DNA from 2 places in the Neorhizobium sp. LMR1-1-1.1 genome. Region 1 is predicted to be linked to the other one. Evidence: riboswitches for the same ligand, from Rfam matches in the RefSeq annotation. Region 1 holds a riboswitch; the other holds the start of a gene.
What was found. Region 1 has a riboswitch for cobalamin ahead of bluB (5,6-dimethylbenzimidazole synthase). Riboswitches for the same ligand answer to the same signal wherever they lie in the genome.

Region 1 (7,320 bases):
GGCGGCTCGCCGATCGCAACCGACAAGGTCAGGCCGCCGAGGCCGGGAATTGTAGCGCCGAGATCGAGATCGATCTGGTTGGTGCCGCCGTTTGCGGCGTTTGCCGTGGCGCTGATAACGTTGAATATGTCGGTCTGAACCGCCAGGCCATCGCTCTTGCCGATCAGCCGGGATCCGAGCGGACCGATATCCATGATGTCCTTTAGCTTGACGGTAAGTTTGGTGGTGCCGAGCGTCTTCTCCAGCGACTTGACGGTCGCTGCGACGGCAGGCGTCACTCCCGTCGTCTGGCCGATGGCATTCAGAAGGGTACCGTAAGAAATGTCGGTGTTGAGCAGATCATTATAGGTGCCGGCCGTCAGGTTCAGCTTGATCGCCAGCTGATCAAAGACCTTGAGCAGGTCGACATTGGCACTGGCCAGCGATTGATAGTCCATAACCGACAACGACAAGGTGGTGCCGAGGAGATTGCCGAGCAAGGCGTTGACCACGCCGCCATTGAGGCTCGCAAGCCGCGAGCCGACAGAAAATGCCGCCATCTTGTCGATCGCGGCCGTTCCGCTGGCGTTCAGCATAGGCGCCTTCGCCAGTGAACCGCCAAAGAAGAGGCCCCCCTTCTGATAGACGGTGACGCGGACCGCGTCATAGGGGGCGACACCGGACTGGAATCGGGTGCCGACGGCAACGGAGGAATCGGCCTGATATTTTCCGGCGATCACTTCGGCATAAGCCTCGAACTTGTCGAACACGGTTTCCAGGCTGAAGGCGACCGGTGCCCCCTTGTTCAATAACTGGCCGTTCTTCAGGACGGCGACGTTCTTGTTGTTAAGGGCCATATAGTCCACGACCCCGGTTTCAGGGCTGCTGGGGTTCGCCGCGGCTGAAATTGCCGAAAGGTCGGCAGTCGTCTGCAACTCGCGCTGTTGCAGCGTCAGGTAGCCATAGTCGACGCCGAGTGCCAGTGCGCTGATCATGATCGGCAGGGACAAGGCGGCCGTGATGGCGACGTTGCCGCGACGGTCACCGAACCATCGTTTGATCTGTTGCATCAGATGCCTCCGACGCGAACCGTTGCGAACCGTTTTATCTGGTTGCTCGGCATCGCATAGGTGAACAGATTGAAAATCGGCAGGTTGCTGGCGTCATAGGTGAGGGCGACGGTGAACTGGTTCGGATTGCCGGGGTCGGCCTGTGCGGTCAGTGTCAGCTTTGATTTGTCGAGCAGCGTGCTGTCTATCATCGAGCGATTGATAAAATCGGTAGCGAGGGTTTTGCGCTCTGTATCGCTCAGACCGGCAACGGCGGTGCGCGCAGCGTCTGCCGCCAGTTGCTGAACTGAATGGGCAGCGGACAGGTAGATGCCGTAGGCGATCATGCTGAGCAGGGCGATAAAGAAAAGAGGTGAGACGATGGCGAATTCGACCGCCGCCGCACCTGAACTGTTGGTCATGAACCGCCGGATACGCATCCGTCTCCTCCGAGCTTTTTTGTCGGATTATCGGCATCATCAATTAAGGCATCACTAAAATAGATGCATTGAATATAGTAAAGTGACCTGAAGTTGTGACGACAGGATTCGACGATCGCGTACAAGCTGGCAATCCTTGTGGAAAATTGCCGCCAAAGACCGTTGCGGCATTTGCGTCACCGCATTAAATCTCGGTCATGACCCAGACCGATCCCAAGACCTTGCGTATCGCTGTTGCCCAGCTCAATCCGACGGTCGGCGATGTCGCCGGCAATCTTGCCCTCGCCCGCGAGGCTCGCCGTGACGCCGCCCGCGAGGGTGCCGATCTGCTGATGCTAACGGAGCTTTTCATTTCTGGCTATCCGCCGGAAGACTTGGTGCTCAAGCCTTCCTTCCTCAAGGCCTGCCTCAAGGCCGTGGAGACGCTGGCGGCGGAAACCGCGGATGGTGGACCTGGCGTACTGATCGGCTTCCCGCGCCAGGGCGAGACCGGACGGCATAATTCCGTCGCGCTGCTCGATGCCGGCAAGATCATCGCTATCCGCGACAAGATCGATCTGCCGAACTACGGTGAGTTCGACGAAAAGCGCGTCTTTACCGAAGGATCGATTTCAGGCCCCTACAATTTCAGAGGGATTCGCATCGGCGTTCCGATCTGCGAGGAAATCTGGAACGACATGGGCGTCTGCGAGACGCTGGCCGAGAGTGGTGCGGAAATCCTGCTCGTGCCGAACGGTTCGCCCTATTATCGCGGCAAGCTGGATGTCCGTTATCAGGTGGCCTTGCGCCAGGTCATCGAAAGCGGTCTGCCGCTGATCTTTGCAAACCAGCTCGGTGGCCAGGATGAGCTTGTCTTCGACGGCGCAAGCTTCGCCTTCAACGCCGACAAGTCGCTGGCCTTTCAGCTTTCGCAATTCGAGACCGCCTTTGTCGTCACCGACTGGAGACGTGAAGAGGATGGCTGGCGCTGCCAGCCCGGCCCGATGGTCCGTATTCCCGAAAAGGAAGAGGCCGATTACCACGCCTGCCTGCTCGGCTTCCGCGATTATGTGAACAAGAACGGTTTCAAGTCGGTCGCGCTGGGCCTCTCCGGTGGCATCGATTCGGCTGTCTGCGCCGCGATCGCCGTTGATGCGCTCGGCGAGGAGAGGGTGCGCACCATCATGCTGCCCTATCGCTACACGTCCGAAGACTCGTTCAAGGACGCCGCGGACTGCGCGAAGGCGCTCGGCTGCCGCTACGATATCGTGCCGATTTCCGATCCGGTCGAAGGGTTCCTGGCGTCGCTGTCCGACATGTTCGAAGGCACCGACCAGGGCATTACCGAAGAGAACCTGCAGAGCCGTACGCGCGGCACTATCCTCATGGCGATCTCCAACAAGTTCGGCTCGATGGTTGTGACGACCGGCAACAAGTCGGAAATGTCGGTCGGCTACGCGACGCTTTATGGCGACATGAACGGCGGCTTCAACCCGATCAAGGACCTCTACAAGATGCAGGTCTATGCGCTGGCCGAATGGCGCAATGAAAATGTGCCGGCAGGCGCTCTCGGCCCGTCCGGCGAGGTGATCCCGAAAAACATCATTTCCAAGGCGCCTTCCGCCGAGCTTCGGCCGGACCAGAAGGACCAGGATTCGCTGCCGCCCTATCCGGTTCTGGACGATATCCTCGAATGCCTCGTTGAAATGGAAATGGGCACCGAAGACATCGTTGCCCGCGGCCATGACGTCGCAACCGTTCATCGCATCGAGCATCTGCTCTATCTCGCTGAGTATAAGCGGCGTCAGTCGGCTCCGGGCGTGAAGATCACCAAGAAGAACTTTGGCCGCGATCGCCGTTACCCGATCACCAACCGTTTCCGGGATCGTTAAGAGGGAGGCGCCCTTGGCACTGCGAAGCTCCATCGAGATCTACAATGTCCGAACCCGCCAGAGCCGGGTTGTCTGGCAGACGGAAGAGTTGTTCGAAGCGCCCAACTGGTCGCCGGATGGTGACTATCTGATGCTTAATGCAGATGGCCTGATCTACCGTTTGTCTCCGAATGGTGATTTCGGTCCTGTCCGGGTCGATACGGACTTCGCGACACTCTGCAACAACGACCATGGCATCTCGCCGGACGGCGCGCTGATTGCGATCTCCGACAAGGTCGAGTTCGGTAGGTCGGCGATCTATGTCCTGCCGGCCAGAGGCGGTACGCCGAAACTCGTCACAGAAAACCTGCCATCCTACTGGCATGGCTGGTCGCCGGACGGAAAGACGTTCGCTTATTGCGGTATCCGTGATCAGGTCTTCGATATCTATACGATCGGTATCGACGGGAAAAACGAGACACGGCTGACCTTCGGCGAGGGCCGCAATGACGGGCCGGATTATTCGCCGGACGGTCGTTGGATCTATTTTAACTCAAGCCGCTCAGGGCTGATGCAGATCTGGCGTGTTCCGGCGACCGGCGGCGCTCCCGAACGCATCACCGACAGTAGCTATGGAGACTGGTTTCCGCATCCGTCACCCAAGGGTGATAAGGTCGTTTTCGTATCCTATGACGCCGAAATCTTCGATCATCCGCGTGATCAGAATGTTCGCGTTCGGCTTATGGATGCCGATGGGGGCAATGTCGAAACGTTGTTCGAGCTTTTTGGCGGGCAGGGCACGATGAACTCGCCCAACTGGTCACCGGATGGTGATGAATTTGCCTATGTGCGTTATTTCCCTGCGGCGTGAACGGCCTTGCTTCGGCCGGGTTCAGTCAGCATAAGAGCCTCCGTCAGGTGCCCATCCATAATGGGAGAATCGGGAAGCCGGTGAAATTCCGACACGTGCCCAACGCTGTGAGGCTGACGCTTGTCGTATTCATGCCACTGGATTTCTCCGGGAAGGCGGCGATGAGCGGATGAAGCCCAGTCAGAAGACCGGCCTGGCGAGATGGACCGATCCGCGCGGACGGCGGGCAGGTTGAGTGGATTGCGCCACGCCGTGACGGCGGCAGCAATCCGCAGGCGTTGTTGGGGAAAGACGATGCGACCTGATGATTTGAACAATGGCCTCGTGGCCGCCGAAGCTTTTACCGATGACGAGCGTGCCGCCGTTTATCGCGCCATCGAAACGCGCCGCGACGTGCGTGACCAGTTTCTCTCCGATACGATCCCGGATGATGTGCTGCGCAGACTACTGGATGCCGCCCATGCCGCCCCGTCGGTTGGTTTCATGCAGCCCTGGAACTTTATCCTCATCCGTGACGAGGCGGTTCGCCAGTCCGCCTGGGAGGCGTTTTCGCGCGCCAACAGGGAAGCTGAGGCGATGTTTCCGGAGGAGAAGCGCAGCACCTACAGGAGCCTCAAGCTCGAAGGCATCAGAAAGGCGCCGCTGTCGATCTGCGTCACCAGCGATCCGGATCGTGCCGGTCCGGTGGTTCTGGGGCGCACACACAACAGCCGCATGGACAGCTATTCGACCGTCTGTGCCATCCAGAACCTCTGGCTCGCAGCCCGCGCGGAAGGGATCGGCGTCGGCTGGGTCAGTATCTTTCATGATGAAGATGTTCGAGCGCTCCTCGGCATTCCGGACCGCGTCGAGATCGTAGCCTGGCTGTGCCTCGGTTATGTCGATCAGTTGTATGGAGAACCCGAACTGGCGATAAAGGGCTGGCGCCAGCGTCTGCCTCTGGAAGATCTCGTCTTTCAGGACGGTTGGGGCCAGAAATAATCAAGGCTGCAGCTGCTGGGGGCCGCTGGATTTCGGATTGGCGAGGTCGATGTCTTCTTCGGGGAAGAATTGCGGCCCAACGGAGCGAATCTTTTTGCCGGGATCATAGGGACGATCCGGCGGGAACTGGACGGGTGCTTCTCTCGCTGGCGCAGGTGAGGCGCTGCCGAGATGGGTGATGCTGGAATTCGGATCGTCCACCTTTGGCCCAGTCTGCGTCTCCTCTCCCGGCCTTGGCAGTGCCAGCCCCCGGATCCGCAGGCGTTCTTTATCGTCAAGTTCCGTCTGGGTATCGAGGTCAGTGGGCGTGCAATTGTTGGAGCGGATCGCCGACAAGATCGCGACGCGCTCTTCCGATGGCTGCAGTAGCGAGCGGGTACTGTTGCGTTGTTCGGTGATTGCCGCGCGCTCATCTTCCAGCCGTTGCAGCGTGTCCTGCATGTAACCGCATTCATCATCGCCTTCGGATGGCGCGCCCAGCGTCACGATGCTGCCGCTGCCGCAACCTTGCCTGCGCATGTCGATCCTGAGTTGCCGGATATCCGCGTTGAGCGCGCTCAGATCCTGAGCGTAGCGACGCACATTGCTGCTCGTGCCGATGATCTGCGGGGTGCTGTTGAGGCGGCGATAGAGATTGGCGCAGACCTCGACATCGCGCGAAAAGGCCGCCTGAGGCGCAAGCAGCGAGGCAAGCATCAGCGATGTCAGCATCTGCGGCTTGGAAAATGTCATGTCTCACCTGTCGCATGGCTCTGCGGGGATCAACCTGGCATGTCGAGCATGCGGGAAGCTTGCCTTGAAGCTTCCCGCATCTCTTGTCATTTCACCAGCGCAAGCGGTTCCGCCTGGGACGCCTCGACGACGGCCAGGGCCGCCATGTTGACGACGCCGCGGGATGTTACGGTCTGCGACAGGATATGCGCCGGTTTGGCTGTGCCGAGCAGGATCGGACCGACATGCAGTCCGTCCATCATCGTCCGCACGAGACCGAGCGAAATGCTGGCAGCATCGAGGTTCGGGAAGACCAGAAGATTGGCTTCGCCGGTTAGTGTGCTGTTCGGCATGGCGCGCTTGCGCAGCGCCTCGTCCAGCGCTGAACCACCCTGCATTTCGCCATCGACTTCGAGTTCCGGCGCATCCTTGCGGATGATTTCCAGAGCCGCACGCATCTTGCGGGCGCTTTCCGAATCGCGGGAACCGAAATTCGAATGGCAGATCAGCGCGGCCTTCGGCACGATGCCGAAGCGGCGAACTTCCTGAGCAGCGAGGATGGTGATTTCGGCAATCTCCTCGGCGGTCGGATTGTAGTTCACGAACGTGTCGGTGAAGAACATCGCGCCGCGCTGGGAGATCAGGAGGCTGAGGCCGGCATTGGTGCAGGCACCGGCGCGCTTGCCGATGATCTGGTTGACGTCGCGCAGGTGGCGATCATAACGGCCTTCAACGCCGCAGATCAGCGCATCGGCTTCGCCACGCTTGACCGACAGCGCGCCGATCACGGTGTTGTTGGTACGCACGATCGTGCGAGCGGCTTCCGGATTGATGCCGTTGCGGCCGACCAGCGCGAAATAATCCTCGACATATTCGCGGTAACGGGGATCGTCTTCCGGATTGACCACGCCGAAATCGACATTCGGGCGGATGCGGATGCCGAAACGTTCCAGACGCGCTTCGATGACGGAAGGACGGCCGATCAGGATCGGGCGGGCAATCTCTTCCTCGAGCAGAACCTGGGCCGCGCGCAGTACACGCTCGTCTTCGCCTTCGGCAAAGATCACGCGCTTCTTTTCGGATGCCTTGGCTGTCGCGAAGATCGGCTTCATCACAAAGCCGGAGCGCCAGACGAAACGGTTCAGCTGGTCGAGATAGGCTTCGAAATCCTGAATCGGACGGGCGGCAACACCGCTTTCGGCAGCTGCACGTGCCACTGCCGGGGCAATGCGCAGGATGAGGCGCGGATCGAAGGGCGACGGAATGAGATAGGTCGGGCCGAAGATCGGCGTCTCGCCGGAATAGGCCTTCGCCGCGACATCTGACACTTCTTCACGGGCAAGCGCTGCGATGGCCTTGACTGCGGCCATCTTCATTTCCTCGTTGATCGTGCTCGCGCCGCAATCGAGCGCGCCGCGGAAGATATACGGGAAACAGAG
Region 2 (7,320 bases), on a different contig from region 1:
AAAGGCGCTCCGGCTGGCCGTTGCCGGCCTTGCGGGCGTCGATCGAGATGGAGCCATCCGCCTGGATTTCGCAGATGATGACTTCGCCATTTTCGACGTCACGCACGAACTTGGCGCCGATAATGTCGAGTGCGCAGCTTTCCGACGCAAAGATCGGCTTGCCGTCGAGCTCGCCCATGACCAGCGGACGGATGCCGGTGGGGTCGCGTGCAGCGATTAGCTTGGTGCGGGTGATCGCCACCATCGAGTAACCGCCTTCCATCTGGCGGATCGCATCGATGAAGCGGTCGGCAGTGGAGGAGTAACGGGAGCGGGCGATGAGATGCAGGACGACTTCTGTATCCGACGTCGACTGACAGATGGCGCCACCGGCGATCAGCTGACGGCGCAACGTCAAGCCGTTGGTGAAGTTGCCGTTATGAGCAATCGCGATACCGCCGACTTCCAGTTCGGCAAACAGCGGCTGCACGTTTCGAAGCGCCACTTCGCCGGTCGTCGAATAACGGACGTGACCGATGGAGATGTTGCCTGGCAGTTTGGCAAGCGTTGCCGGGTCCGTGTAGTGGTCGCCGACGAGGCCCATGCGACGTTCCGAATGGAAGCGCAGGCCATCGAAGGAAACGATACCGGCAGCTTCCTGGCCACGATGCTGAAGGGCATGCAGACCAAGCGCCGTCAGCGTTGCCGCATCCGGGTGCCCGAGGATGCCGAACACGCCGCATTCTTCATGCAGCGTATCGTCTTCCCACTCATTGGAGCGGTTGATGTCGAAGGATTGTGAAGCCGACTGGTCCATCGTGAGCCTGTGCCCTTGATCTTAAAATGGAAAGGCCGGCCGGGGAATTTTCGTCCCCGGTGCGAGCCCGCTCTCTACCTGAATTCAAGTCATACCACAAATGGTGACGAATTGCGTTGCATCAAGCGCAACACAGCGTCAATTATTTGTAGCAGGTGCGTCGCCCACCGGCGGCAGTTCCTGGCCGGGCTGAACATCCGCCGGCGCTTCTTCCTTGCCGGTGATGCGCGCGCGGATCTGCGGCTCGATATCCTCGGGCAATACGGCTTCAAGACGGCCGACAAGCGTATCGAGGAAAGGCTTCGACTTGGCGTCCACCACCCAGGTCGGCTGCGCCTTGACCGGCACCAGCCAGTTCCAGAAGGCCGTTGCGATGACGAGCAGCAGGATGCCGCGGGCAGCGCCGAAAAGGAAGCCGAGCGTGCGGTCGAGCGCGCCGATGCGGCTGTCGATGATGAAATCGGCGATCCGCGACGTGATGAAGGAGATCACGATCAGCGCGATCAGAAAGATCACGCCTGCAGAGGCGGCAATCGCGATACGGTGATCGGACGTGTATTTTTCCGCATAAGGCACAGCCAGCGGATAAAGATAATAGGCGGCGGCAACCGAGCCGGCCCAGCTGGCGATCGACAGCACTTCGCGGGAAAAGCCGCGGACCATGGCAAGCACCGCAGAAAACAGGGTGACGCCGATGACAATACCGTCGAAGATCGTAATGGGCATGTAAACTCTACTCCAGAACCTGCCGTTCCACACCTGCCGGAGGAACCGGCATTTTCGCCCGGCATTCCAGCATTGGGCGCAGTGTCTTACATCAGCCAACTCATTAACGGAAGATCAATCATCTTCTCCGGCATTTTCATGGCCTTTCCCCAGTTTCTTGGCGGATCCGGCAATGCGGGCGACAAGATCGGGAAGGTCCTCGATCATCGTCCAGCGGGCGCTGCCGTTCTTCGGCAGTTCCGCCGAGGTGGCAGGCAGCATGGCACCGGCAAAGCCGAGTTTTTCCGCTTCCTTCAGGCGCTGGGATGTCTGCGACACCGGGCGTACGGCGCCTGAAAGGCTGATTTCGCCGAAGAAAACACAATCGGCAGGCAGGGCTGCGCCGGCGAGCGACGAAACGAGCGCCGATGCAATCGCCATGTCGGCTGCCGGTTCCGAAATGCGGTAACCGCCGGCGACATTGAGATAGACATCGTGCTGGCCGAGCCTGACCCCGCAATGGGCTTCGAGCACGGCAAGGATCATTGCCAGACGCGAACTGTCCCAGCCGACCACGGCGCGGCGCGGCGTGCCGAGCGAAGTGGCTGCCACAAGCGCCTGCACCTCGACCAGAACCGGTCGTGTGCCTTCCATGCCGGCAAAGACGGCGGCACCCGGAGATTTGGCATTGCGCTCGCCGAGAAACAGTTCGGACGGGTTGGAAACATCGCGCAAGCCGTTATCGGACATTTCGAACACGCCGATTTCGTCGGTCGGCCCGAAACGGTTCTTTACCGTTCTAAGGATGCGATAGTGATGGCCGCGATCGCCCTCGAAATAAAGCACGGCATCGACCATGTGCTCGACGACGCGCGGACCGGCGATCTGGCCTTCCTTCGTCACATGGCCGACGAGAACCATGGCGGCACCCGTCTGCTTTGCAAAGCGGATCATCGCCTGCACGCCGGTGCGCACCTGGGTGACGGTGCCGGGGGCCGAATCTGCCGTATCGCTCCACAGCGTCTGGATGGAATCGATGATCACCAGATCGGGGCGCTTGCCTTCGGAAATCGTGGCAAGGATGTCTTCCACATTGGTTTCCGCAGCAAGCAGCACGTCCGAATCCGCCGCACCGAGGCGCTGGGCGCGCAGGCGCACCTGGGCAACCGCCTCTTCGCCCGAGACATAGATGATCCGGTGGCCGCGGCGTGAAAGTGCTGCTGCCGCCTGCATCAGCAGCGTCGATTTGCCGATGCCGGGGTCGCCGCCGATCAGCACCGCAGACCCACGCACGAAACCGCCACCGGTGGCGCGGTCGAGTTCGGAAATGCCGGTAAAGATACGCGGTGCCTGTTCGGTTTCGCCCGACAGCGTGGTCAACGCAACGGCACGGCCCTTCTTCGGTGCCTTGCCGGGACCGCCGCCGATGCCGCCCATCGGGTCTTCCTCGACGATCGTGTTCCACTCGCCGCAGCCGTCGCACTTGCCGGCCCAGCGGCTATGCACCGTGCCGCAGTTCTGGCACACGAATTGGGTTTTGGTTTTTGCCATAGATTTGATCGCCGCCTTCAATATCTCGGATACCCGCAAGAACAAAAGCGGAACCAATGGCCTTTTAAGCGAAACTGGCAGGTGATGACAAGACGGCGGTGATATCAATCGTCCGGATAAATGTAGCGCCGTTCATAACGCAGCCCGAGCGCGGTCAGAAGTTCGTAACCGATCGTGCCGCCGGCGCGTGCGGTGTCGTCGAGTGCGATGTTCGGGCCGAACAGTTCGATATAGTCACCGGTGCGGATTTCGTTTTCGGGTACGTCGGTCACGTCGAAGATCGTCAGATCCATCGTGACCCGGCCGATCACGGGCACGCGCCTGTTGGCGATGAAGCCGAAGGCGCCGGGTGCGCCGCCAGCCCGAAGCGGTACGCCGGAACCGGACAGCGAACGCAGGTAGCCGTCGGCATAACCGGCCGACACAACGGCAAGCCTGCTGTTGCGCGAGAGCTGATGGGTGGCGCCGTAGCTGACGGTCGAACCGGACGGCGCATCGCGGATCTGGATGATGCGTGCTTCCGCCTTTGCCACGGGTTTCAGCGCCTGCATACCGTTGACCGCTTCACCGCCATAGGCGGCAATTCCAGGACGGGTGAGATCGAAATGGTATTCGGGGCCGAGAAAGATGCCGGCGGAAGCAGACAGACTTGTCGGAACGCCTTCGAAAGCCGCCGCAACCCGTTGGAAAGACTCAAGCTGTGATCGGTTGAGCGGCGAGGCTGGCGAATCGCCGCTGTGAAGATGCGACATAACGAGAACGGGTGAGAAACTTGCCGGCCGCGAGACATCCTCGGCAAAGGCGATCGCTTCTTCCGCGGGAAGGCCAAGCCGGTTGAAGCCGGTATCGATATGCAGCGCACAAGGATGGTCGCCATGTTCGGCCGTGGCCGACATCCAGAAGGCCAGCTGTTCTTCGGAGATGATCACCGGGACCAGATCGTTTTCGTAAAACATCCGTTCCTGGCCCGGCCATATGCCGGAAAGCACATAGATGCGGGCATCCGGTGCATAGGTGCGCAAGGTTACGCCTTCCTGCACCGCGGCAACGAAGAAATCCCGTGCGCCGGCTTCATAGAGCGCCGTACCGCAGTCCTCGAGCCCCAGACCATAGGCATCCGCCTTGACGACTGCGGCGGTTGAAGCCCTTCCAGAGCGGCGTGCCATTTCCTTCCAGTTGTCGACGAGTGCGCCGAGATCGACCGTCAATCTCACGGGCGCGATATCGAAATCATCCAGATAGGTTTCGTCGCTGTCAAAATCGGTCTGTTCTGTCATGGCGGTCTCAACTGAATATGCTTTTGAAAATCGGAGTGGCCGATCCTAACCTTTTTGCCGGCTGGAAAAAGGCCGCGGGTAAAGAATAAGGTTCTCCGTACAGGCTTTTGACACCACAATAATTGTGCAGCAATCCTAGGGTCGGTGCCCGGCTGCGACAGCCGGACGGCTTCATATCCCGTGGATAGAGGCGTAGTTTAGACGCTGTATTTGAACAGCATCCGAAGGCACTCCATGGCTGTACCCGGTTCCAGGCAGGAACTTCTTGCGGCGGTCTCCACGACCTTCAACAGGCTTTGGGACGATCTTGCCCGCGTTCCAGGGCCCCGGGCGAGGGAGGCATCCATGCAGGGCCACATGGCAGGCTCGATGATGAGCCCGGCGGATCTCGTCGCATACCTGATCGGCTGGAACGAACTGGTGCTGAAATGGCTAGATCGGGATGACCGGGGTGAGGCGATCGATTTTCCGGAGACCGGGTTCAAGTGGAACGAACTAGGGCCGCTTGCTCAAAAATTCTACGCAGACCATGACGCACTGGACTGGCCCGAGCGGTTGGAACGACTGAGGACGGTGAGGGAGCAGCTGGTCTCGACAATCAGCAACCGGTCAAATGACGAGCTTTACGGCAAAGGCTGGTACGGCAAATGGACCAAGGGGCGCATGATCCAGTTCAACACCGCATCGCCCTATGCCAATGCAAGAGCGCGCATTCGCAAATGGCTGAAGGCCCAGGAGTGCACGCAGCAACACCTATGATCCCGTCTTGCTGCATGCGACCCTATGACAGCGCTAGATCGGTGCGATTTCGGCTGCTGTTGTTTGCTGCCTCTGCGGGAAATTGCTACCTCATTCCCGCACATGGTGCGGCCGACATCCGTTGACCGCATGGGAATAAGGGCAGCATCTGTTGAACCCGACCGCCCCCGCGACTGTGAGCGGCGAGCTTTGCGAAACACCACTGTGGCCTCGCGCCATGGGAAGGTTCGACAAGGCATCGACCCGCGAGTCAGGAGACCGACCGTGTGCATCTTATCAATCAACGACCGTCGGGTGTGACGGACAGGAGCGCACATGCATATCGAACCGGGCCTCGTAGACGGGGCCAAAATCATTCTGAGCTATGCCACTGCAGCAGGGGCGGGACTTTTTACGTTGAAGCTGGTGCGAGACACGATCCGGCAACAGGGGCTTGTCTCCTTGGTCTCGCGCACTGCAGTTACTGCAGCGGCTGTCTTCTCTTTCTTTGAGCTTCTGCCGCATTACGCAGTCGGCGTATCCGAGGTCCATTTCATTCTCGGCTCGACGCTGTTTCTGCTGTTCGGCGCAGCGCCGGCGGCAATCGGGCTGGCGCTCGGTCTGATGATCCAGGGAATGTTCTTCGCGCCGGCAGACCTGCCGCAGTTTGGAATGAACGTCACGACGCTGCTGGTGCCGTTGTTTGCGGTGAAAGCGCTGGCGGATCGTATCATTTCGCCAGGCACGGCCTATGTCGATCTCACCTATAGGCAGGCGCTCCAGCTATCGACCGCCTATCAGGCCGGTGTCGTCGCCTGGGTGGCTTTCTGGGCCTTTTATGGTGCCGGTTTCGCAAGCGAAAATCTTGTGGCGATCGGCACGTTCGGTATTGCCTATATGTCGGTCGTGCTGATCGAGCCGCTGGCGGACCTGGCCGTACTTGCCATCGCCAAGACCCTGAATGCTCTGAACGGTTCAGGCTTCGTTACGCGACGGCTTTACAACGCGGCCTGAGTTAGCCCGCGACTCTCAGCCTCGCCGGTGTACTGCCGGCGAGGCTGTTCGATCACGGTTCTTCGTATTGCGTGAAGCTCGGCTCGGCGAGGTCCGCAAAGCGCGTGAATTCGGACTGGAAGGCGAGCTTGACCGTGCCGGTCGGTCCGTGACGCTGCTTGGCGATGATGACGTCGGCCGTACCCTTGACGCGCTCCATATGTGCTTCCCATTCCGGGTATTTCGGATCGGCCAAGTCGCGGGGCTCCATGTTCTTTACATAATATTCCTCACGGAACACGAAGAGCACGACGTCGGCGTCCTGCTCGATCGAGCCTGATTCGCGAAGGTCGGAAAGCTGCGGGCGTTTGTCTTCACGGCTTTCGACACCGCGCGACAGCTGTGACAGCGCGATGATCGGCACGTTGAGTTCCTTGCCGAGCGCCTTCAGACCCGTGGTGATCTGGGTGATTTCCTGCACGCGGTTTTCACCCGACTTGCCCGAACCGGTCATCAGCTGGATATAGTCGACCACCAGGCAATCGAGGCCGCGCTGGCGCTTCAGGCGGCGGGCGCGCGCCGATAGCTGGGCGATCGAGATACCACCGGTCTGGTCGATAAACAGCGGCACCTTCTGCATCATTTGGCTGCAGGCGACCAGCTTTTCGAAGTCGGCCTCGGTAATGTCACCGCGACGGATCTTTGACGACGAAACTTCCGTCTGCTCGGAGATGATACGGGTGGCGAGCTGTTCCGACGACATTTCGAGCGAGTAGAAGCCGACGACACCGCCATTCTTGGCCTTGAACGAGCCATCGGGGGCGATTTCCTGCTCGTAGGCGGCCGCGATGTTGTAGGCGATATTGGTGGCAAGCGAGGTCTTGCCCATACCGGGGCGTCCTGCGAGCACGATCAAGTCGGAGCGCTGCAAGCCGCCCATCTTGCCGTCGAGCGACATGATGCCGGTAGAAATACCGGAAAGCTGGCCGTCGCGCTCGAATGCCTGCCCCGCCATGTCGATGGCGATCGCCACCGCGTCGTTGAACGATTGGAAACCGCCGTCGTAACGGCCGGTTTCCGCCAGTTCGAAAAGACGGCGTTCGGTATCCTCGATCTGGCTTTGCGGCGGCATGTCGAGCGGCGCATCATAGGCGATGTTGACGACATCTTCGCCAATGGTGATCAGCGCCCGGCGAAGCGCCAGGTCGTAGATCGCCCGACCGTAGTCTTCCGCATTGATGATAGAGACGGCATCGGCGG

Region 2: linked by a shared signal. The riboswitch ahead of MRBLMR1_RS23845 (energy-coupling factor ABC transporter permease) and the one ahead of bluB (5,6-dimethylbenzimidazole synthase) in region 1 are both predicted to bind cobalamin.

The regions. Positions count from the first base shown of each region.
Region 1 covers NZ_JBEGHE010000001.1:1,437,329-1,444,648, forward strand. The annotation lists gene MRBLMR1_RS06970 (pilus assembly protein TadG-related protein) at 1-1,049, opposite strand, end outside; gene MRBLMR1_RS06975 (TadE/TadG family type IV pilus assembly protein) at 1,049-1,468, opposite strand; gene MRBLMR1_RS06980 (NAD+ synthase) at 1,666-3,339, shown strand; gene MRBLMR1_RS06985 (TolB family protein) at 3,359-4,189, shown strand; cobalamin riboswitch at 4,218-4,400, shown strand; gene bluB (5,6-dimethylbenzimidazole synthase) at 4,484-5,170, shown strand; gene MRBLMR1_RS06995 (hypothetical protein) at 5,171-5,902, opposite strand; gene MRBLMR1_RS07000 (NADP-dependent malic enzyme) at 5,989-7,320, opposite strand, start outside.
Region 2 covers NZ_JBEGHE010000047.1:118,289-125,608, forward strand. The annotation lists gene purF (amidophosphoribosyltransferase) at 1-796, opposite strand, end outside; gene MRBLMR1_RS23825 (CvpA family protein) at 935-1,522, opposite strand; gene radA (DNA repair protein RadA) at 1,637-3,052, opposite strand; gene alr (alanine racemase) at 3,157-4,329, opposite strand; gene MRBLMR1_RS23840 (ClbS/DfsB family four-helix bundle protein) at 4,564-5,088, shown strand; cobalamin riboswitch at 5,175-5,369, shown strand; gene MRBLMR1_RS23845 (energy-coupling factor ABC transporter permease) at 5,404-6,081, shown strand; gene MRBLMR1_RS23850 (replicative DNA helicase) at 6,134-7,320, opposite strand, start outside.